2 regions of the Fictibacillus arsenicus genome follow, and region 2 is predicted to be linked to the other one. Evidence: a T-box and tRNA genes for the amino acid it is inferred to sense, from the RefSeq annotation. Region 2 holds a T-box; the other holds one or more tRNA genes.
What was found. A T-box is a leader RNA that pairs with one kind of tRNA and senses whether it is charged. The one in region 2 lies ahead of ileS (isoleucine--tRNA ligase), so its partner is inferred to be a tRNA-Ile.

Region 1 (12,264 bases), 720 kb from region 2:
AATTTAATTCCTCTACTACTGAAATTAATGTATCTCCAGGGCCAGCTTCATAAGGTTTATAATTATTATTTTTTTCCGTTGTTTGAATTTCTGCGTTCACCGGCTGAGTTTGAGGGAGTGTACCAATTTTAAGATCGTAAGCAACCACATATAGGATTAGAAGAATTGAACAGCCTGTCAAAAAACGTTTCATTTTTCCCTCTCCTTTCTCATATTGAACTATATGCTTGTCCTATTGTTTTATGACAAGTTAAAAGTGACTTTGATACGAGCATTGGTGTAAAATGGAAAGGTGTGATGGACACAAAATAAATTTTCATACGTATCTATGTAGTTGTACCGAGGGGAGAGGTTAACTGTATGAAAAAGGCAAAAATATTTGCATTGCTGTCAATCATGGCTGCTGCTCTACTTATAGCTCCATTAAAGATGTTTGCAGATGCAGCTCCAGGAGACGTAATTGTCACGCTTGGACAAAATCTTACAGATGAACAGAAAAATTCTCTTTTAAAAGAGATGGAAGTATCAGCTGATGTCCAAACCGTAACGGTAACAAACGAAGAAGAACACAAGTACTTAGGTGATTATATATCAAAGGCCCAAATTGGTTCGAAGGCTATATCATCTTCTAAAATTACAGTAGGTGAAAAAGATCAGGGGCTATCTGTAAAAACGAACAATATCAACTGGGTAACTGAAGAAATGTACATGAATGCATTGACTACAGCAGGTGTTACAGATGCTGAAATCTATGTAACAGCCCCATTTGAAGTGTCTGGAACAGCTGCATTAACTGGGATTCTTAAAGCATACGAAACCACCGCACAAATCGAAATACCAGAAGCTCAAAAGCAAGTAGCCAATGAAGAGATGGTCAAAACTGCAGAACTTGGAGAAAGAATTGGTGCAAAAGAAGCAACTGAACTCATGACTCGAGTAAAAGAAGAAATCGCAAAAAATCCGGTACAGTCTGAAGACGATCTTCGAGCATTGATTGAAAAAGTTGCGAAAGACATGGGAATTGAACTTACACAAGAAGAATTAAACGGGTTGATTGCTCTGTTTAATAAAATGAAAGACTTAAATATTGATTGGGATCAGCTTCAAAGTGATTTGAAGAACATTAGTGAAAATTTAGGTGATTTTTTAAATAAAGAAGAAACACAATCTTTTATTCAAAAAATTCTCGAATTTCTTAGCGCAATAATTGAGGCGATTAAATCACTATTCAAATAATGACATTATAAAAAGCGGCTGAGTAGCCGCTTTTTATTTTTTATCTGGAGACTTATAAATGGCTGCAGTCAAAATAATAAAAGTGAGAACCCAGAATAAGAAATAAGAATAAGGGATATGCACATTCATTAAAAAGATGATTGTTAATAATATCACAGGCAGGGTAATTGAATAACAAGACATTACCCATAAATGACGGTATGAAAGTTTCTTATTTAGAATCTTAGATACAGGAAGGCCGATCCCGGATAAAACGGAAACCCCTGAAAACAATAGACCTGAAAATAGAATATACATAGCTGCGTAAACGACAATTAATATGATAGGTAAAACACCGTTTACAGAGGAAGCAAAGTCCTGCATCTGTTCAGGATTGAGACCGTAGTTTTGAAAATTGTCCATCGGGTGATCTTCTTTATTAAACATATTGAAAATAAATATTAAAAGTACAGGCAACATGCAGACAAAAGTTATGGATAATACGTATATAATGGTGCTTCCTACACCAAATAATCGGAAGTTTGAAATTGCTTTTGCGGAAAATAAACTTTTTAAAAATCGGATATGTAATTTCATTTGAAAGCTCCTTTGCAGTATGGCTTTTTTAGTGTACATGAAGCATGAAAATCCGACAATATTTAATTAATTGTAAAGGAAATGTTACAAATCCCAATTTTTCATTTACATAAACTACACAAATCGAGATAATGGCAAAGGTCGATAAAAGATAGTTATAAGGAGCTGTAAATATTGAATTATCAAGAAATGTTATTTCAATTTATCGGAGGACTGGGGATCTTCTTATTCGGTATTAAGTATATGGGAGATGGTCTTCAAAACTCTGCTGGAGACCGATTACGGGAAATACTTGATAAATTAACGACAAATCCTTTTATGGGAGTTTTAGCGGGAATATTTGTTACAGTTTTAATTCAGAGTAGTTCTGGTACAACTGTACTGACTGTTGGACTTGTTAATGCTGGATTTTTAACATTGCGCCAAGCTATTGGAGTAATTATGGGAGCGAACATCGGAACTACAGTAACCTCGTTCATTATTGGTTTTGATGTAGGTGAATATGCTTTACCTATAATTGCTGTCGGTTCTATATTGATTTTCTTTTTCAAGAATCCTAAGTATAATTACTTCGGTCAGATCACATTTGGATTTGGTGCGCTTTTCTTAGGTCTTGAACTCATGGGTGACGGAATGAAGCCATTGAGAAGCCTTGGAGCATTCCAGGAATTAACAGTTTCAATGAGTGATAACCCAATTCTTGGTGTTGTTATTGGTACTTTATTTACGGTAGTAGTTCAATCTTCAAGTGCAACGATTGGTATTTTACAAGAACTATATTCACAAAACATGATTGATCTTAAAGCTGCATTGCCTGTTTTATTTGGTGATAACATCGGAACGACAATCACTGCAATTTTAGCAGCAATAGGAACTACTGTTGCAGCAAGACGTGCTGCTTTAACACATGTAATCTTTAACTTACTTGGAACAGTCATCTTTTTAATCTTACTTGTTCCTTTCAGACACTATATTGAATTTTTATCCGGAAAACTCGACTTAGAACCAGCTATGCAGATTGCTTTCGCGCATGGTACATTCAACCTTGCAAACGTATTGATTCAGTTCTGGTTTATTGGATTGCTTGCATTAATTGTTACAAAAATTATTAAAGGTGAAGATACTTTAATTGAATATAAAGCTAAACATCTTGATGAAATCGTTCTAGAGACATCTCCAGCAATGGCGATCAGCCAAGCTAAACAAGAAATTATACGAATGGCTAACTACTCACAGGCCGGTTTAAAAGAAGCAATAGATTATTTAAATAAAAAAGACAAAAAGAATTCTGATTTAGCTCTTCAATATGAAGAAGCAATCAATAATTTAGATCGTCAAATTACATCTTATCTCGTTAAACTATCTGCACATCCATTAACACCGCAAGAATCAAGTGAACATTCTATGCTTCTTGATACGTCACGTGATATTGAACGTATTGGTGATCATATGGAAAACATTATTGAACTAGTTGATTATCAGCTGCGAAATAACGTGCGTCTTACTGACACTGCTAAACAGGATTTAGATGAGATGTTTACTTTAACTGTATCTACAGTGGATAAAGCGGTAAAGGCTTTAGAAGGAAACAACATCGATCTTGCCAAAGAAGTTCTTAGTCAGGAAGATAAAATTGATAAAATGGAGCGCACCCTTCGCAAACAGCATATAATTAGAATGAATGAAGGCGCATGTGATGGAAATGCAGGTATCGTATTCGTCGATATTATTAGTAATCTAGAGCGAATAGGGGACCACGCAGTAAATATTGCAGAAGCGGTATTAGAGAAGTAAAATGAAACCCAGGAGATTTTTTTCTTCTGGGTTTTTAGTTGGCATTATTTTGAAAGGTGATGGTGATTTGGAAACTGTTTATTGGGTCTTAATTGCTGTAGTATTTGTTATCAGTTTTTTAGCACTGATTTATCCGATCCTGCCGGGTGTATTATTTTTAGCAGCTGGATTTTTAATTTATGGATTTGCTTTTTCTTTTGAACCATTTTCGCCATTATTCATCATCATCCAGGTTTTATTGTTTATCAGCTTGTTTGTTGTAGATTATGCTGGTAATGCATATGCAGTAAAAAAGAAAGGCGGCTCTAAAGCAGCGTTATGGGGAAGTACGATAGGACTGATCGCAGGTCCATTCGTTATACCAGTAGCAGGGATGCTAATAGGTCCTTTTTTAGGTGCTGTTCTTGCTGAATTGATCTTTCATAAAACAGGTTTTAAGTCTTCAGTGTCGATTGGTATAGGGACTGTTCTTGCTTTTGTAGGAACGACTATTATAAAAGTATTTACTCAGGCTTTAATGATAGGTTATTTTTATTACCAAGTCCTATAAATCGACCTTGCTTAATCCGCTTATGCATGCTATATTATTTTTGTTCTAAAAAAGTACATGTGTTCGTTTGAATAACTTTTAAAATGTTATTGACATTAATAAAGACAACATGCTATAGTAGTTCTTGTCCTTAAATAATGTTAATTCATTATTCCACAGTAGCTCAGTGGTAGAGCTATCGGCTGTTAACCGATCGGTCGTAGGTTCGAGTCCTACCTGTGGAGCCATTTTGGCGGTGTAGCTCAGCTGGCTAGAGCGTACGGTTCATACCCGTGAGGTCGTGGGTTCGACTCCCTCCGCCGCTACCAAAATGTTTTTTGTTCACGATGGCGGTCGTGGCGAAGTGGTTAACGCATCGGATTGTGGTTCCGACATTCGGGGGTTCGATTCCCCTCGTCCGCCCCATTTCTTACTTACATAACCTATATTTCACATGGACCCTTAGCTCAGTTGGTCAGAGCGGTCGGCTCATAACCGATTGGTCGTAGGTTCGAGTCCTACAGGGTCCACCAAAGTCGAGGAGGTATACCCAAGTCCGGCTGAAGGGATCGGTCTTGAAAACCGACAGGGGTGTAACAGCCCGCGGGGGTTCGAATCCCTCTACCTCCTCCATATTTTTTTGCTCGATAGCTAAGAGCATAACAGCACTAATTAGCTGCGGGTTGTCTCGACGGATTATCATATAGTCATTTCTTTTAGAGGAAGAGACAGGGTGCCGAAGGACAGTTAAATATCTTGGCTCGATAGCTCAGTCGGTAGAGCAGAGGACTGAAAATCCTCGTGTCGGCGGTTCGATTCCGTCTCGAGCCACCATATGTATACATACTAAAACCTTATGTTAATCGTAAGGTTTTTTTGTTTTATAAAAGGATACAGTGTTTAAGAATTGAAAGTTTAGACTAAATTTGATAAGGTAAAATTGTTAAATCACTTTTTAAACAAGTAAGTTGATTAAATGGTTTCACTTTTCAAGATAACCCTTGAAAATGAAAATAAAAACACTACATATTATAAGGAGGAAATGAACATGGCTAAATTTGAACTGCCTGCATTACCTTATGAATCAAACGCACTTGAACCGCATATTGACAAAGAAACAATGGAGATCCACCACGGTCGTCACCACAAAACATATGTTGATAACCTGAATGCTGCACTTGAGGGTCAATCAGAATTTGAAAATAAGTCATTAGAAGACATTCTTTCAAACCTTGATTCTCTTCCGCAAAACATTCAAACAGCTGTAAGAAATAATGGCGGCGGACATGCGAACCATAGTCTTTTCTGGGAAGTAATCGCACCAGGCGGAGCGAACTCTCCATCTGGCGAGCTTGCTGATAAAATCAACAGCAAGTTTGGAAGCCTTGAAGCGTTTAAAGAGGAATTTGCAAACGCAGGTAAAACAAGATTTGGATCTGGCTGGGCTTGGTTAGTTGTAAACAATGGTGAGCTTGAGGTTACAAGCACTCCAAACCAAGACAACCCAGTTATGGAAGGTAAGACACCTATCCTTGGTTTGGATGTTTGGGAACATGCTTATTATTTGAAGTATCAAAACAAGCGTCCTGATTACATTGCTGCGTTCTGGAATGTAGTAAACTGGGATGAAGTTGAAAAGCGTTATAACGAAGCAAAATAGTTTAATGAAAGCTGCTGGCATCCCAGCAGCTTTTTATTATGCCTTTGTCATGAATCTCATAATTTTTTGCTAATTTTATTAGTAAGTCATCAAGTAATAAATTGCCATCTCCAAAAGGAACATTAGACTGAATAACAAAAAGGTTTCTTGCTTTGAAAAACCAGATATGATCCCCATAAGTCTCTAAGGAATCTGCATTTTTCCGTGAATAATCATCTTCTAAAACCAAGGGTATACCAAAGCCCTGATCATGATAAATCCAATATTCAAACATATTTATGTCTCCTTATACAATTAAAGCCAATTAGTTAAATAATGAATAGCCCTATTACTCTTGAAAGACACTAACGACGATATGTAAAGGGGCGAATAACATGATATGGAAAAAATTCATGGAAGACGACCAATACCCTAGAGATCTTTTTTTACTTCTATTTGTCGGTGGCTTATTTACATTAAGTACTGCTTTATCAAATACATTTGTTAACATTTTTTTGTGGAAGCAGTCCGGCGAACTGACAGATATCGCTTTATATAATCTATCTATTGTAGTCATGCAGCCTGTTGCATTTTATTTGGCAGGTTGGTTTGCTAAGAAAATTGACCGGGTTATTGTGTTAAGGATTGGTGTTGTCATTCTTGCGTTGTTTTATATAGGTGTTCTTTTTATGGGTTCACTTGCAAGTCATTACTTGTTTGCGTTAGGGGCAATGTTAGGTTTTGGTTTGGGATTTTATTGGCTTGCCTTTAATGTTCTGACATTAGAAGTGACTGAACCCGAGACTAGAGATTTTTTCAATGGTTACCTGGGTGTATTGAATTCATTGTCCGGTATGATTGGTCCTCTAAGTGCAGGCTTTATTATCACAAGGATGGACAAACATTTAGGATATGAAACCATTTTTACAATTTCAATGATTTTATTCTTAGTTGCTGTCGTGATCAGTTTCTTTTTAAAAAGAAGAAAAGCCGATGGATATTTTGGCTTAAAAGAAGTTTTTCAAGAAAGAAAAGAAAATAAAGCTTGGTTCCAATTGTTGAATGCTCATTTCTTTCAAGGTTTGCGGGAAGGGACGTTTATTTTTTTAATCGTAATCTGGGTTTATACCACCTCAAAGAGCGAATTTGCTCTTGGAACATTCGGATTTGTTCAATCAGTTGTATCTTTTATTGGGTACTATATCGTTTCTCATTATTTAAAGCCATGGCATAGGAAAAAAGGGATCTTCGCGGGCGGTTTATTATTGTTCATCTCTCCATTTATGCTTCTTGTACCTGTTTCTTTTACTCTGCTTATTATATATGGCATATCAGTATCTATAGCGTATCCGTTACTCCTTGTTCCTTATGTTTCATTAACTTATGACATTATCGGTAAATGCCGGGGGATTTATGAAAAAAGGATTGAGTATATTGTAGTTCGTGAATTTTTCCTTAACGCGGGAAGAATATTTTCAATTCTTATATTCTTGTTTGTCATAAATTTTCTTTCAGAAGAAAACGGTATTCCGATAATATTGCCAATATTGGGGGCAGGGCATTTCCTGATATACTTCTGTTTAAGAAACGTATCTGTACCAACCAGTACAACTGATCAAACAATAGAACTTGCTGAAACACAGCAAGATGGCAATAATCCAAATAAACAATAATTAACTTTTGACATACTAACAGGTGTAAGGATACTATTGTTATGTAAAGATAATAACCGGTTGGCTTCAAGACACCTTTCATAAGGTGTCTCTGCTGTTTTAAAGGGAGATTTACAATATTATGAAAACAAAATCAAATAAAAAGAAAAATCATGTACCGATTCGGATGAATGCCTTGTTTTTATCGGTATTTTTTCTCTTTTCAGTGCTTGTTCTAAGATTAGGCTACATACAAATTGTAAAAGGTGAAGAGTACAAACGGACTGCCTATTTGACGGAAAATGTGACAACAAAGCTTGATGCCCCGCGCGGAAAAATGTTTGATGCTAATTATCGAGTAGTAGTAGATAATGAGCCAGTATTTTCGATAACGTATACAAGAACACGTGAAGCTGATACTGTAAAAAGACATGAAATTGCAAAAAAAATGGCTGAGTTGATCGATAAAGACTCGGAGGAATTAACAGAACGTGATAAAAAGGATTATTTTATCTTTTTAAATGAAGAAGAAGTGGAAAAGAGAATATCAGCTGCTGAAAAAGAGAGCACTCCTCCAGAAGAGCTTTATGATTTGATGCTGGAAAAAGTAACTCAGGAAGACATTGAATCATTAACGAAACAGCAGCTAGAAGTGCTGTCGATTAAAAGTGAAATGGATAGAGGCTATACACTTTCTCCTCAAAGAATAAAAATTGGTGCAACCAAAGAAGAAATCGCTTTGATCAGTGAACATCTTCCGGAACTAGAGGGTGTTGATATTAAACCTGATGCAGAACGTTCTTATCCATTTAAGGATTCATTCAGGGATATATTCGGCCAAGTAAAACAAATACCAAAGTCAAAAATGGATTATTACACATCGAGAGGTAATGACCGAAATGATATGGTTGGTACGAGTTTTCTGGAAGAACAATACGAATCGGTTCTTCGCGGAACGAAAACAAAAATCAAATATGTTACGGATAAAGTCGGAAATCCAGTAGGGGATCCCGTCGAAGAAGATGGTGCAAGAGGAAGCGATCTTGTATTAACTGTAGATATGGAACTTCAGCAAGAAGTCGAAAAAGTAATTGAAGAAGAATTAAAAGAAGCCATCCGAGGAAAGTATGCTTATGATAACAAGGAACTAAAAAATGCTTATGTTGTTATGATGGATCCGAATACAGGCGAAATCTTATCCATGGCTGGTAAAGAGTACAATCGGAAGTCAGGTAAATTTAATGATATTCCATTCGGCAACATCTATCATTCGTATGCGATGGGGTCAACTGTAAAAGGAGCTACAGTTTTAACTGGTTTACATGAAGGTGTAATTGAACGAAATACCGTAATCAATGATGCACCTCTCAAATTTGGTGATGGAAGACAATTAAAATCACATGCGAACATGGGGCCTGTTGATGCAGTTGAAGCATTGGAAGGATCTTCGAACATTTTTATGTGGCACATTGCGATGCGTCTTTCAGGCTATGATTATACAAACAAACGATTTAATGATCATAAAGTTAAAGAAGCTTTTGATATTCTAAGAAATTCTTATAGTCAATTTGGGCTTGGTGTTCCTACTGGTATTGACTTGCCATCTGAAGCAACAGGCTATAATACAGGAATGAGCAATGAACTGTTCCAAGCAATGTTCTTCTCCATTGGGCAATTTGACACTTATACACCTATGCAGCTGGCTCAATACGTTTCAACAATTGCGAATGGCGGTTTAAGGATGCAGCCTCATCTATTAAAAGAGATTAGAGAGCCCTCTGTAAATCCAAATAAATTAGGTAAACTATTATATCGTTTTGAACCAAACGTTATGAACAAGATTGAAATGAAACCGAATCACATCGAAGTCGTTCAAAAAGGTTTTTACGAAGTCATGCATGGATCTAACGGAACAGCAGCTTGGATTTTTAAAGACAAAGAATACAATCCTGCAGGGAAGACCGGTACGGCAGAAGTGGACAAAGAAACTGGTTTAGTCAACAAAACACTAGTCGGCTATGCACCATATGAGAACCCTGAAGTGGCGTTTGCGGTAGTTGTACCTGATATACGAGAAGGGTACACTAACAATGAAATTGCAGAAGGTGTTCTGGACGCATATTTTTCATTGAAAAAAGAAGGTATACCAACAGAACCCGAATCTAAACAAACAAACGAGAACAACGAACCGCGCTAATCAGCGCGGTTCTTTTTTTGTATAGTTTTAAGCATTCAGTAAAAGAATAGGATTATATTCAATTACATTCAGTCTTAACAATCTCTTTACAATTCATTAAAACCTAATTAATATTCCAGGTTTATTGTAGTAAGTGTAAGAAAGAAAGAAGCTTTAAGGGATTCATGACCCGAGATAACAATCTCTAACATGAAAAGTTGAAAATTACATTTAGGGGGACCTATCAAGATGAAGAAAATGAAGTCTGTTTACCTATTAGCTGTAATGTCACTACTTTTAGTTTTCGCAGCAGCATGCGGAAATAAAAGTGAAGAAGGTGCAGCTGGCGGCGGAGATCTAAGCGGAAAAATTAAAATTGATGGATCATCCACAGTATTCCCAATCATGGAAGCTGTTTCTGAAGAATTCCAAGCTGCGAATCCTGATGTGCAAGCACCAGTTGGAGTTTCTGGTTCTGGCGGCGGATTCGAAAAGTTTGTTCGTGGTGAGCTGGACCTTTCTAATGCTTCTCGCCCAATTAAAGAAGAAGAAAAAACAGCAGCAAAAGAAAAAGGTATTGAATTTACTGAATTTGAACTTGCAAAAGACGGATTATCTGTAGTTGTAAGTAAAGATAACGACTTTATCGATCACCTGACAGTCGATGAACTAAAAAAGATTTACCTTGAAAAAGATGCAGCAAAAACTTGGGCTGACGTTCGTGAAGGATGGCCTAAAAAGAAAATTGAAGTATTTTCACCAGGAACTGACTCTGGTACTTACGACTACTGGAACGAAGTGATTCTTGAAGAAGAGCCTATGCGTCGTGATGCTCAGCTATCAGAGGACGACAATGTACTCGTTCAAGGTGTATCTGGTTCTGAAGATGCGATCGGATTCTTCGGTTATGCATACTATCAAGCAAATAAGGATAAGTTAAAAGCTGTTCCAATTGATGGAGGCAACGGCCCTGTTGAGCCAACTCCTGAAACAATCGAATCTGGTGAGTATGCTCCACTATCACGTCCGTTGTTCACTTACGCTGCTAACAAGTCAATTAAAGAAAACGAAGCGGTATATGAGTATATGAAGTTTGCTCTAGAAAATGCTGGTGAGCTGGCATCATCTGACACGATCGGATATGTATCTCTGCCAAAAGAAAAATATGAAGAGCAGCTTAAAAAACTGGATGAACTAGCAGGTAAGTAATTACCTGATAAAGAATAACTTAAAATAATAATACAGGGTGAGGAGTGAAATCTCCTCACCTTTGACCTGTTTAGTATTGGCGATTTATAGGAGGTTTTGTTGGTGTCAAGAGAGAAATCAAACCAAAAATCCATCCGCTCTATGATTCAGGAGAATAAATCCACTAGAAGTCAATCTGCGGTAATGGAAAAGGTAGTACCAAAAATATTTTTGATATGTGCAGTTATATCTATTTTCACAACATTAGGTATCGTTTTTACACTGTTAACAGAAACTTTTACATTTTTTAACCGAATCTCAATAGTCGAATTTTTCACGAATACACACTGGTTTCCTTTCACGGCGGATAAAAATGCTGATTACGGTATTCTCGCACTTGTAATGGGTACTCTTACAGTAACGGCTATCGCAATGGTAGTTGCAATTCCAGTTGGTCTTGCCGCTGCGATTTATTTAAGTGAATATGCTTCAGCAAAAACACGGAAATTTATTAAACCTATATTAGAAGTTTTAGCAGGTATACCTACAATTGTATACGGATTTTTTGCTCTTACTTTTGTTACTCCATTATTGGATAGCATTATTCCTGGGGGAATCTCGATTTTTAATGCGTTAAGTCCCGGTATTGTGGTTGGAATTATGATTATTCCGATGATCGCTTCTCTATCAGAGGATGCAATGAATGCTGTTCCGAATTCGATGCGAGAAGGTGCTTTGGCACTTGGAGCAACACGTTTTGAAGTTGCAATGAAAGTCGTACTCCCAGCTGCTCTTTCAGGGGTAATCGCATCATTCGTATTAGGAATTTCCCGTGCAATCGGTGAAACGATGATCGTTACGATTGCTGGTGGTTCTAGACCTACAGCAGATATTGATGTTACAGAATCTATTCAGACAATGACTGCGTATATCGTCCAAGTAAGCCAAGGAGATACTGGCTATGGGACGACAATTTATTACAGTATATATGCGGTAGGGATGACATTGTTTGTGTTCACGTTAATCATGAATTTACTTGCTCAGTTTATTTCCCGCAAGTTTAGGGAGGAATATTAATGAGTTTAATTAATAAAGAATCGGTTAAGAAAAGAATGGGGAGCAGAGTTGCTGCCAACGGGTTTGCCAAGTTTCTTTTTATTCTTGCAACTAGTTTTTCTTTACTTGTTTTAGGCGTATTGATCTATAGAATTTTAGCAGAAGGATTGCCATATTTAAGTCTGGATTTTATTACAAATTTTGCTTCAAGAATGCCTGAACGTGCTGGTATATGGGCAGCACTTGTAGGTACCATATGGATTATGGCCGTTACGGCTCCTGTTTCGTTTATTCTTGGAGTCGGAACAGCAATTTATCTAGAAGAATATGCAAAGAAAAATGCATTTACAAAATTTATTCAAGTAAATATTGCTAACTTAGCTGGCGTACCATCTATTGTTTTTGGTCTTTTGGGACT
Region 2 (12,264 bases):
GGACTTATTGATACAGGTAATAAATTATACGATCCCATTTCAAAAATGCCCGTTATGGTTTTAGACATGAACATCCACAGCTCTGAATTTCCAGAAGCTATTCAAACGGCTGCAAGAGATGTGATGTCGATTGGTACTGAGGATAATGATCATCCATGGATCAGCAGATTGCGAATCGTACCGTATCGATCTGTTGGACATCAGCAATTTCTTGCCTGCTTAAAGCCAGATCGGATTGAGATTGAGAAGGATGGAATTGCAGTTTGTTCACCGCCGGGTCTTGTTGGATTAAGCTGGACTTCATTATCAAGCGAGGGTCAGTTTGATGCCATTGTGCATCCGAAAATGTATCTTCAACATGTACAAGCGTCATAGTAAGCACTTGATGTGAAAGGGGAGTAAAAATGATCAGCAAATTGCGACTTAGGATAACGATGTTTTGGTATAAGCTATTATTCAAGCTTGGATTAAAATCAGACGAAATTTACTACATCGGCGGTAATGAAGCGCTGCCTCCTCCATTAAGTAAAGAAGAAGAAGCGGTTTTGCTCGAAAAACTGCCTTCAGGTGATCAAGCTGCCAAGTCCCTTTTGATCGAACGAAACTTGCGTCTTGTTGTTTATATTGCCAGGAAGTTTGAAAATACAGGAATCAATATCGAGGACTTAATAAGTATTGGTACGATAGGTTTAATTAAAGCTGTAAATACGTTTAATCCAGAAAAAAAGATTAAACTAGCCACATATGCTTCCAGATGTATTGAGAATGAAATATTGATGTACCTGCGTCGCAATAACAAAACACGTTCTGAAGTATCTTTTGACGAACCATTAAATGTGGATTGGGATGGCAATGAACTGCTGCTTTCAGATGTTCTCGGTACTGAAGATGACCTTATAACAAGAAGAATTGAAGCTAACGTTGACCGGAAACTTTTACTAAAAGCTCTTTTTACACTCAATGACAGAGAGAAACAGATCATGGAACTCAGGTTCGGACTCTCAGGCGGAGAAGAAAAAACACAAAAAGATGTAGCAGATATGCTGGGTATATCTCAATCATATATCTCGAGGCTTGAGAAGAGAATTATTAAAAGGCTTCAAAAAGAATTTAATAAAATGGTTTAGATATTATTCTATATAGGATATTGAATCATTAACTGCTTTAATCAAAATTTACAATTGCATAAATTTCCCTCCGTTCGGTGATACTTAATTTGAAATTAGCTCCCGGCAGGAGGGAAAAGACTTGACAAGAAATAAAGTTGAGATTTGCGGAGTTGACACATCAAAGCTTCCTGTTTTAAAAAATCCAGAGATGCGTATCTTGTTTGATAAAATGCATAAGGGTGATCCGGATGCGAGAGAAACTCTGGTGAATGGAAACCTCAGGCTCGTCCTGAGTGTGATTCAGCGATTCAACAACCGCGGAGAGCATGTTGATGATTTATTTCAAGTAGGGTGTATCGGACTCATGAAGTCTATTGACAATTTTGATCTTGGTCAGAATGTTAAATTTTCTACCTATGCTGTACCGATGATTATTGGTGAAATAAGGCGTTATCTTCGGGACAATAATCCGATACGCGTTTCCAGAAGTCTAAGAGATATTGCTTATAAAGCATTGCAAGTTCGTGACCAGCTCATGAATAAACTATCTCGGGAGCCAACAGCACAGCAAATTGCAGAAGCGCTAGATGTACCGAAGGAAGAAGTCGTTTTTGCACTCGATGCCATCCAAGATCCTGTGTCATTGTTTGAACCCATCTATAATGATGGAGGAGATCCTATTTTTGTTATGGATCAGATCAGTGATGATAAAGCTAAAGACATGCAATGGATCGAAGAAATCGCATTAAAAGAAGGTATGAGACGTCTAAACGACAGAGAAAAAATGATATTAACTATGAGGTTCTTTCAAGGCAAGACACAGATGGAAGTGGCAGATGAAATTGGAATCTCCCAAGCCCAGGTGTCAAGACTTGAGAAAGCAGCAATATCTCAGATGAACAAAAATATACAGAGCAGCTAAAACCCGCAGATCTGCGGGTTTTTTTAATGAGCTTTTTTCTAAAAGATTGTTGCTATTGAGTATTCCTGTCACCTCTCTTCTTTGATAAGTTGATAGGAGTGTAAGGTACGAGACTCCTCGAAAATGAAAAATCACATTTTCTTCGTGCGATGTAACGCTGTCTAAGCCTTCCTTGTCCTGCGGGAGCAGTGGGACAGGTGAGACCCCGCCAGCGCGAAGCGATAGGGAGGCTCACCGCACACCCCGCGGAAAGCGAGCATCCTGGAGTGGAAATCAACCACTTGCAAGATCAACAAAGTTTATGAAAACAGCCTAATATTTCTTTATTGCTACGAACATGAAACAGCTTGTTCCTTCATATAATGAAAACAGAAAGGCGGGTTGTGACATGAACAAAATATCAGACTTTCAAGTTAAAGACGTTGTTAACGTAGCAAACGGAAAAAAACTAGGCCATATTGCTGATCTTGAGATTAATTTAAATACCGGAAAGATTGACGCAATCATCATTCCTGGTGCAGGAAAAATGCTTGGGTTTTTTGCAAGAGAAAATGATATTGTAATTCCATGGCGCAACATCGTTAAAATAGGTGCAGACGTAATACTCGTCAGGCATATGGAAGCCAGTGAATTAAACGAATACGTAAAAGAACCGTTTGATCAATTGAAATAAACGGTTCTTTTTTTCTTTATTCCTCAAAAATGTGGTAAAATAAAGATAAAACTTTCCAGGAGGAATACATAGAAATGAAGACATTTAAACAAACTGGAAAGCACCTTGTTATAGAAGAATGGCAAAAAGAGAATTCCTTTATTACCGCTGGTTTCACCATGCGTGATGGAGGGTATAGTCCAATGCCTTTCAACTCATTAAACATGGGATTTCATGTTAATGATGAACCCAGATTTGTACAAGATAACCGCAAAACTTTTGCCGATGAAATTAATTTCCCGATTCAATATTGGGTAGGTTCAAAGCAGGTTCACGGTACACATATTGTAAAAGTCACTGGAGAAGACCGTGGCAGAGGCTCAATGGATTTTGAAACTGCTATCTCAGATGCGGACGGATTGTACACAAAGGATGAGGACGTTCTATTAACTTCTCTCTATGCAGATTGTGTTCCGCTTTACTTTTATTCACCAAAAAATAACTTGATTGGTCTGGCACATGCGGGATGGCGCGGAACAGTAGGGAAAATCGGTCCTAAAATGATCGAGCTCTGGTGTGAAAAAGAGAATGCAGACATTCAAGATATTAAAACAGCAATTGGACCTGCAATAGGTGAATGCTGTTATGAAGTTGATGAAAAGGTTATTCGTGAAGTAAAAGAAGCATTGAAGCAGGATGAAGAACCGGGTGTATTCACAACAAACAATATTGGCAGATTTCAATTAAACTTACAAAGATTAAATGAGATTCTATTCTTGCAAGCCGGAGTACTTCCAGAAAACATCATGGTCTCCCAGCAATGTACGAGCTGTGAAAATTCTATGTTCTTTTCACACCGCAAAGATAATGGCAAGACGGGCAGGATGATGAGTTTTATAGGCAGGAAAGGAGTTAAGTAAGCGTTTGAACATATTAGAAAATAAAGAAAAGATATTAAATGAGATTCAAGCTGCATGCATGAAAAAAAACAGGTCTCCAAAGGGCGTTAATCTAGTTGCTGTAACGAAATATGTAAGTAACGAAACGACGAAGAATGCTGTTTTGGCAGGTGTTGAACATATCGGTGAAAACCGCATTGAAGGATTGCTTGAAAAAAAAGAATACCTGGCAGACAAGAATGTAAAATGGCACTTTATTGGCACGCTTCAGTCTCGTAAAGTAAAAGATATTATCAATCATGTAGATTATATCCATTCCTTAGACCGGCTAAGCTTAGCAAAAGAGATTCAAAAAAGAGCAGACAAGACGATTTCTTGTTTTGTACAAGTCAATGTTGCTGAAGAAGATTCGAAACATGGACTGGCAGTAAAAGAAGTTATTAGTTTTGTCGATAAACTAAAAGACTACGACAAAATTAAAGTTGTAGGTCTTATGACAATGGCGCCTTTTACAGAAGATGAATCGATTGTAAGAAATGTATTTTCAACGTTAAAACAGTTGCAAATCGACATTCAAAATAAAGATCTGCCGCATGCACCTTGCGAGGAACTTTCTATGGGAATGTCTAACGACTATGTGATAGCAGTTGAAGAAGGAGCAACCTTTGTTCGAATTGGAACAGACTTAGTAGGAAAAGAATTTTAGGAGGTGGAATAAATGGGAATCAAAACAAAGTTTAAGCGTTTTTTTGATTTAGAAGATGATTATGAGTATGAGAAAGATTATGAAGAAGAGTCTTTGGCTGAAGAGGAAGAGATTACACCATCTCATACCAAAAAGGGCAAGCCGAATGTTGTGAGCTTGCAAAGTATCCAGCAGCAGGTTAAGGTTGTTCTTGTTGAGCCGCGCGTTTATGCTGAAGCTCAAGATATTGCGGATCAGCTGAAAAATCGAAGAGCAGTAGTTATGAATTTGCAAAGAATTCCGCATGATCAGGCTAAACGTATCGTAGACTTCTTATCAGGGACTGTTTATGCGATAGGCGGAGATATCCAAAAGCTCGGACCAAATACATTTTTGTGCACTCCTGAAAACGTTGATGTTTCCGGTACGATCTCAGAAATGATGGACGAAGACTAAACCAGGCAGGTGAAATTTATTGGTATACGAAATTGCAAACGTAGTTCAGACACTGATACAAATCTACTATTACATGATAATAGGATACATACTTTTATCTTGGTTTCCTAACGCTAGAGAGTCTTCAATCGGCCAGGTTATTGGAAGGCTTGTAGAACCTTATCTCTCTCCTTTCCGCAAAATCATTCCGCCGCTCGGCATGATTGATCTTTCGCCAATCGTAGCACTTATGTCACTGCACTTTGCGCAATATGGAGTAAGTGCAGTAGCTAGAATGCTCGCTGGCTCATTTTAAGGTTTTTTTATGAGTATTTACCAGCATTACCGGCCAGAGGAACATGAGTTTGTTGATCGCGTAATGAGATGGAAATCAGAAACGGTTGAACGATATAGTCCGAAGCTGACTGATTTCCTTGATCCTCGTGAACAGGAAATTGTTAAAACAATTGTAGGAAACGATACAGATGTACGCCTCTCTTTGTGGGGAGGCTCTTCTTTTTCTGAACGAAAAAGGGCACTGCTTTATCCGGATTATTATGAAGCAGCACAAGATGATTATCAGCTCGTCTTTTATGATATTGCCTATCCATCTAAGTTCACAACAATCGAGCATCGTGATGTGCTGGGAGCTTTGATGAATATTGGAGTAAAAAGAGGCAAGTATGGCGATATCCTAATATCCGGAGATCAAGTACAATTTGTTTGTGCAGCTGAAATATCAGGATTTATAGAATTGAACCTTACGAAAATAGGTAAATCAGGAGTTAAACTGCATCATATAGGAAATCATGACTTGATGGAAATTAAAACTGATTACGATGAAAAAAATGGAACCGTTTCTTCTCTCCGGTTGGATGTTATTGTTGCTGAGGTTTATAACCTTTCACGTTCTAAAGCTTCACCTTTAATACAGCAGGGCCGTGTTAAATTAAATCATAAAATAATAGACCAGGTTGCAGCAGAAGTTATGGAAGGTGATGAACTCTCAGTTAGAGGTTTTGGCAGAAGCAAATTATTCGCTATTGAAGGCATGACCAAGAAAGAAAAATGGCGTATACGATACGGACTTTTAAAATAATTTCCAGGAATAGAAGGAATGACCGACATTTTGTCGAAATTAGGTAGGAAATAATGCATCTATGGAGGTGGCTGTTTTGCCTTTAACGCCGTTGGATATTCATAATAAGGAATTTACAAGAGGTTTCAGAGGGTATAGTGAAGATGAAGTGAATGACTTTTTAGATCAAGTCATTAAAGATTACGAAGCGGTTATTCGTGAAAAGAAAGATTTAGAGGAAACAGTTTCCAAGCTTGAAGAAAAAATTTCATACTTTAAGAACATTGAAGAAACGTTGAATAAATCCATTCTTATTGCACAAGAAACTGGTGAAGAAGTAAAGCGCACAGCTTCAAAAGAAGCACGCTTGATCGTTAAGGAAGCTGAAAAGAACGCAGACAGAATTATCAATGAATCGTTATCGAAGTCCAGAAAGATTTCAATGGAGATCGATGAATTGAAGAAGCAATCATCTGTGTATCGCACACGATTTAGAATGTTAATCGAAGCACAGTTGGAGATGCTAAAGAATGATGACTGGGATTCTCTAAACGCCCCTGAAAATCTTGAAGGCTATGAACTTCAGGAAGTAAAGACGGAAGCTTGACATTCATTTAAAAAATCGCATATACTTTTGTAAGATTAATATGTGACGAAGACGGGGACAGTAAGGTACTTTTCTCTATTATAGCGAACCAGGAAATGGTGCAAGCCTGGTATAGAGCGGTATTCGAAGATCACCCCTGAGTTCCTGGACTGAAAACTTTAGTAAGTTCAGGCGCTTCATCCACGCTACGGATGACTAAGCGGGTTTTAGATGAAAATCAGAACCTATTAGGGTGGTACCGCGGGTTAACCTTCTCGTCCCTACTGTAACAGTAGTGGGCGAGAAGGTTATTTATTTGGCTTTTTTCTAATAGATTGTGGTTTGAGTATTTTTTTCAATCTCTTCAATGACAAGTTGATTGAAGCGCAAGGTGCGAGACTCCTGCGGGACGAGTGGGACAGGTGAGACTCCTAGTGGTGCAAAGCGCCAGGAGGCTCACCGCCCGCCCCGCGGAAAGCGAGCATCCTGAAGCGTAAATCAACCACTTACACAAGCAACAAGGAATGCGGAAAACAGCACTTTATTTTTACGGTAACGATATTAAGGAGGAAAAGCAATGAATTATAAAGACACTCTTTTGATGCCTAAAACGGAGTTCCCGATGCGTGGAAACCTTCCACAGCGTGAACCTGTTGTTCAGGAGAAATGGAATGAATTAAATATCTATGAAAAAGTTATGGAAAAAACGAAGGATCTGCCGCCTTTTATCCTTCATGACGGTCCTCCTTATGCAAATGGTGATATTCATATCGGCCACGCTGAGAATAAGATTCTAAAAGATATCATCGTTCGTTTTAAATCAATGACAGGTCACTATGCTCCATATGTTCCTGGCTGGGATACACATGGGCTGCCGATTGAAACGGCTTTGACAAAAAGCGGAAAAGTAAAAAGAAAAGAACTCACAGTTGCTGAGTTTCGTAAACTTTGTGAAGAATATGCATTAAAGCAAGTTGATCATCAGCGTGAACAATTCAAGCGTCTTGGTGTTCGCGGTGATTGGGAGAATCCTTATATCACTCTTGATAAAAGATATGAAGCTAGACAGATCGAAGTGTTTGGCGAAATGGCAAAAAGAGACCTTATCTACAAAGGATTAAAGCCAGTTTACTGGTCGCCTTCCTCAGAATCTGCATTGGCTGAAGCAGAGATCGAGTATCAAGATAAGCGTTCTGCTTCCATCTATGTTGCATTTGATGTGAAAGATGGAAAGGGAGTTTTGGATGCAGACGAAAAACTCGTTATCTGGACAACAACTCCATGGACGATTCCTGCAAATCTTGGTATTTCAGTTCACCCTGAACTAGACTATGTTTCTGTTCAAACTGAGAACGGTAAATATGTTGTAGCTGAAGCATTAGTAGAATCTCTTAAGAAAGAGTTTGAATGGGAACAAGCTGAAATTGTTAAACGATTTAAAGGAGCAGAAATCGAACATGCTGTTGCAAGTCATCCGCTTTATGGACGTGATTCACTCGTTATGCTTGGTGACCACGTAACAACAGATGCAGGTACAGGATGTGTTCATACAGCTCCTGGACACGGGGAAGATGACTTCCTTGTAGGAAAGCGCTACGGATTAGACGTTTTGTGCCCAGTAGACGACCGCGGTGTAATGACAAAAGACGCTCCTGGTTTTGAAGGTCTGTTCTATGATGAAGCAAATAAGCCGATCACAGAACAGCTTCAGGAAAAAGGTGCATTATTAAAGCTTTCGTTTATCACTCACTCTTATCCTCATGACTGGAGAACGAAGAAACCTGTTATTTTCCGAGCCACAGCTCAATGGTTTGCTTCAATTAAAGGAATTCGTGATGATATGCTTTGTGCGATTGAAGAAGTGAACTGGGTTCCTACATGGGGTGAGACTCGACTTCACAACATGATCAAAGACCGTGAAGACTGGTGTATTTCCCGTCAGCGTGCATGGGGTGTGCCGATTCCGGTATTCTATGGTGAAGATGGCGAAGCGATCCTAACAGAAGAAACGATCGCTCACGTTGTAGAACTATTTAGAGAGCATGGTTCTAACGTATGGTTTGAAAGAGAAGCGAAGGATCTTCTTCCTGAAGGATTCACTTCTCCACACAGTCCAAACGGACGTTTTTCAAAAGAAACAGATATCATGGATGTTTGGTTTGATTCTGGAACATCACACTGGGGTGTGCTAGAAGAAAGAGAGAACTTAGTTCGTCCAGCAGATCTTTATCTTGAAGGATCTGACCAATACCGCGGCTGGTTTAACTCGTCACTTTCAACATCTGTTGCAATCACTGGCAAAGCTCCTTATAAAGCAGTGCTAAGCCATGGATTTGTTCTCGATGGGGAAGGACGCAAGATGAGTAAATCAATTGGTAATACATTGGATCCGATCAAGGTGATGAAGCAGCTTGGTGCTGATATCATCAGACTATGGGTCTCTTCTGTAGATTACCAGTCAGATGTACGTGTATCAGATGATATTTTAAAGCAGGTAGCTGAAGTTTACCGTAAAATTAGAAATACACTTCGCTTCTTATTAGGAAACCTGCACGGTTTTGATCCAAAACAGCATGCAGTTTCATTTGAAGATATGCCTGACCTTGAAAAATATATGATGGTTAAGCTGGATCAAGTCGTTTCAAAAGTTAAAAAAGCTTATGAAGAGTATCAGTTCATTACCGTTTATAATACGATCCACAACTTCTGTACGATCGAGTTAAGTTCTTTCTATCTCGATATGGCAAAAGACACGCTTTATATCCAAGCTGAAGATGATCATAAACGAAGAAGCATTCAGACTGTGTTATATGAATCACTTATGGCTTTAACAAAACTGTCTGCACCTGTTTTATCTCACACAGCAGATGAAGTTTGGGAGTACATTCCTGGAGTTGAAGAAGTTAGTGTTCAATTGACTTCTATGCCTGAAGAGAAAAACTATAAAGGTACAGAGCAGCTTGAAAAAGACTGGGATCTGTTTATGGATGTTCGCGATGAAGTACTAAAAGCTCTTGAAGAAGCGAGAAGCCAGAAAACGATCGGTAAATCACTTACTGCATCCATTACTTTGTATCCAACTGAGTCGCTTAAGCCTTGGCTTGAGAACGTTGAAGATTTAAATAAACTCTTTATCGTTTCAAAAGCGGAAGTTGGCGGTGTGAAATCAGAAGCACCAGAAAATGCGTCTTCCTTTGATCATGTTGCGGTATCAGTAACATCTGCTGAAGGTGAAACATGTGAACGCTGCTGGGTTGTTTCAGAAGAAGTTGGCAAAAATGACAATCACCCAACACTTTGTGCGAGCTGTGCAGAGATCGTTGAAAAGAATTATGCATAATCGCTAAAGGAATCCCGCTGTTTTGGCGGGATTCTTTTTTATATACGAAAGAAGATAATTGTCGAGGAATGCAGACTCGTGGATAAACCCCGAAAATTTTTGGATTAACAGCCAAATCTCATGGATATAAGCTCAAAACTTTTGGATTCAGCTTGAAAACTTTTGGATTCACGTCTCTAAACAGGTGTTGATTGGGTAAATTAAATTGTAGAACATCCGATGGCTGTGCTACAATTCATAAAGACATATTTAATATATCGGAGGAGTTCTATTGTTTTATTATCTATTGGCCTTGTTAATGTTCGCGGCTGATCAAGCGACAAAATGGATGATTGTTAAAAAAATGGACCTCGGCCAGTCTATACCTGTCATTGATCAAGTGTTATACATAACCTCACACCGAAACAGAGGGGCTGCATTCGGTATTCTGCAAGATCAGCGCTACTTTTTTATTATCATAACAATTATTGTAGTTGGTGCTGTCATCTATTATTTACAGAAGCATGCCACTGACAGATTGCTTAAAACGGCACTGGCACTCGTTCTTGGAGGCGCATTAGGAAACTTTATCGATCGTCTTCTTCGCGGAGAAGTAGTTGATTTTGTTGATGTATATATCGGAAGCTATGATTTCCCTATCTTTAATGTCGCAGACAGTGCCCTAGTAATCGGTGTAGGTTTGATTTTTATCCAAAGTTTTATGGAAAGCAAACAGAAGGAGACAGAAAATGAGTAAATTTGAATATACGGTAACCCCTGAACAAGAAGGGAACCGTATTGATAAAGTTTTGTCTGATGTCCAAAATGAATGGTCACGGTCACAGATTCAAAACTGGATTAAAGATAAAATTGTATTACTGAACGAAAAACCTGTTAAGTCAAATTATAAATGTGTATCAGGTGATACCGTTGAAATCGAAATACCTGAACCTCAGGAACTGGATGTTGTTCCAGAAGAAATGGATCTTGATATTGTTTATGAAGACTCGGATGTCCTTGTTGTGAATAAACCAAGAGGGATGGTAGTGCACCCTGCGCCAGGACACTATAACGGTACACTTGTTAATGGTCTGATGGCACATTGCAAAGATTTATCTGGAATTAATGGTGTTCTGCGACCTGGTATTGTACATCGTATCGATAAGGATACATCGGGATTATTAATGGTAGCAAAAAATGATATGGCACACGAATCACTCGTAAGCCAGCTCAAGGACAAAACAACAACTAGAATTTACAAAGCGATCGTTCACGGCGTTATGCCTCATGATCAAGGAACGATTGATGCTCCGATCGGCCGGGATAAAAGCGATCGTCAAAAAATGACCGTTACAGATGATAATAGCCGTAATGCTGTTACTCATTTTAATGTAATAAAACGATTTACTAACTATACATTTGTTGAATGCCAGCTTGAGACTGGAAGAACCCATCAGATTCGTGTTCATATGAAATATATTGGCTTCCCGTTGGCTGGAGATCCAAAATACGGTCCATCTAAAACACTTCCAATTGAAGGACAGGCACTTCATGCTCAAACTCTGGGCTTCAATCACCCAAGAACAGGTGAGTACATGGAATTTGAAAGAGAGATTCCTTCTGAAATGAGCGAGCTATTGGATTTGTTAGAGAAAAGAAGTTGACAAAGGGAACACAGTTTGTCATAATCAATGTAACTTAAATAGTCCTTTAACTTTAGTCCCGTGAGGCTGAGAAGGAAACGTTGTTAAAGAGAATCCAACAGGGATTACTCTATCCTCTCGTCATGCGTGACGGGAGGATTTTTTTTTGCGAATGCTGACGGTTAAAGGGATCTTGGAAAAAGGAGGGTGCATTATGTCAAAGACAGTATTAATGGATGACCAGGCAATTAGGAGAGCATTGACTCGAATTGCTCATGAAATTATCGAGCGAAACAAAGGAGTCAAGAACATTGTATTAGCCGGCATAAAAACCCGAGGTGAGTTTCTTGCAAAAAGACTTGCTGAAAGAATTGAACAAATCGAAGGTAATGCAGTTTCAGTTGGTGTGATTGATATTACGCTATACAGAGATGATCTGAGAATCAAGACTGAAAATCAGGAGCCCGAGCTGAAAGGAACTGACATTCCTGTTGAAGTATCAGACAAAAAAATTATCTTAGTAGATGATGTTCTTTATACAGGAAGAACCGTAAGAGCTGCAATGGATGCGATTATGGATCTTGGACGAGCTTCCAGTATACAGCTGGCAGTATTGATTGACAGAGGACACCGGGAACTGCCGATCAGAGCTGACTACGTTGGCAAAAACGTTCCAACTTCAAGTGAAGAAGTTATTTCTGCGTCACTGATCGAAGTGGACGGACTGGATGAAGTAGCAATCTCAACAAATAAATAATTGTCCCTTTAAATTCAGTCCAGAGAGGCTGGCAAGGGAGGTAATAAATCGCGTGCAGCACAGAAAGACCTGTGTGCGCGTGTGCCTCCACGGCCTCTTTTGCTAAAGCAAGAGAGGTTTTTTAATGGAAAGAATGCTTTTTTAAAATGGGAGGTAATTAATATGGATAACAATACAAA

Region 1: it encodes a tRNA-Ile, which carries the amino acid that the T-box ahead of ileS (isoleucine--tRNA ligase) is inferred to sense. The anticodon was not compared.

What each region holds. Positions count from the first base shown of each region.
Region 1 covers NZ_CP016761.1:2,492,433-2,504,696, reverse strand. Annotated here, with positions in the region: gene ABE41_RS12980 (hypothetical protein) at 1-193, opposite strand, end outside; gene ABE41_RS12975 (DUF1002 domain-containing protein) at 361-1,236, shown strand; gene ABE41_RS12970 (DUF1189 family protein) at 1,270-1,812, opposite strand; gene ABE41_RS12965 (Na/Pi cotransporter family protein) at 2,002-3,606, shown strand; gene ABE41_RS12960 (DUF456 domain-containing protein) at 3,674-4,156, shown strand; tRNA gene ABE41_RS12955 (tRNA-Asn) at 4,309-4,383, shown strand; tRNA gene ABE41_RS12950 (tRNA-Met) at 4,388-4,464, shown strand; tRNA gene ABE41_RS12945 (tRNA-His) at 4,486-4,561, shown strand; tRNA gene ABE41_RS12940 (tRNA-Ile) at 4,592-4,668, shown strand; tRNA gene ABE41_RS12935 (tRNA-Ser) at 4,676-4,768, shown strand; tRNA gene ABE41_RS12930 (tRNA-Phe) at 4,894-4,969, shown strand; gene ABE41_RS12925 (superoxide dismutase) at 5,184-5,795, shown strand; gene ABE41_RS12920 (hypothetical protein) at 5,797-6,069, opposite strand; gene ABE41_RS12915 (MFS transporter) at 6,170-7,447, shown strand; gene ABE41_RS12910 (penicillin-binding transpeptidase domain-containing protein) at 7,569-9,623, shown strand; gene ABE41_RS12905 (PstS family phosphate ABC transporter substrate-binding protein) at 9,852-10,811, shown strand; gene pstC (phosphate ABC transporter permease subunit PstC) at 10,911-11,867, shown strand; gene pstA (phosphate ABC transporter permease PstA) at 11,867-12,264, shown strand, end outside.
Region 2 covers NZ_CP016761.1:1,772,519-1,784,782, forward strand. Annotated here, with positions in the region: gene spoIIGA (sigma-E processing peptidase SpoIIGA) at 1-375, shown strand, start outside; gene sigE (RNA polymerase sporulation sigma factor SigE) at 408-1,127, shown strand; gene sigG (RNA polymerase sporulation sigma factor SigG) at 1,249-2,031, shown strand; gene ABE41_RS09300 (YlmC/YmxH family sporulation protein) at 2,420-2,704, shown strand; gene pgeF (peptidoglycan editing factor PgeF) at 2,779-3,603, shown strand; gene ABE41_RS09310 (YggS family pyridoxal phosphate-dependent enzyme) at 3,608-4,288, shown strand; gene ABE41_RS09315 (cell division protein SepF) at 4,301-4,723, shown strand; gene ABE41_RS09320 (YggT family protein) at 4,743-5,018, shown strand; gene ABE41_RS09325 (YlmH family RNA-binding protein) at 5,028-5,801, shown strand; gene ABE41_RS09330 (DivIVA domain-containing protein) at 5,878-6,387, shown strand; T-box leader at 6,427-6,652, shown strand; gene ileS (isoleucine--tRNA ligase) at 6,944-9,706, shown strand; gene lspA (signal peptidase II) at 9,978-10,442, shown strand; gene ABE41_RS09345 (RluA family pseudouridine synthase) at 10,435-11,349, shown strand; gene pyrR (bifunctional pyr operon transcriptional regulator/uracil phosphoribosyltransferase PyrR) at 11,543-12,085, shown strand; gene ABE41_RS09355 (solute carrier family 23 protein) at 12,248-12,264, shown strand, end outside.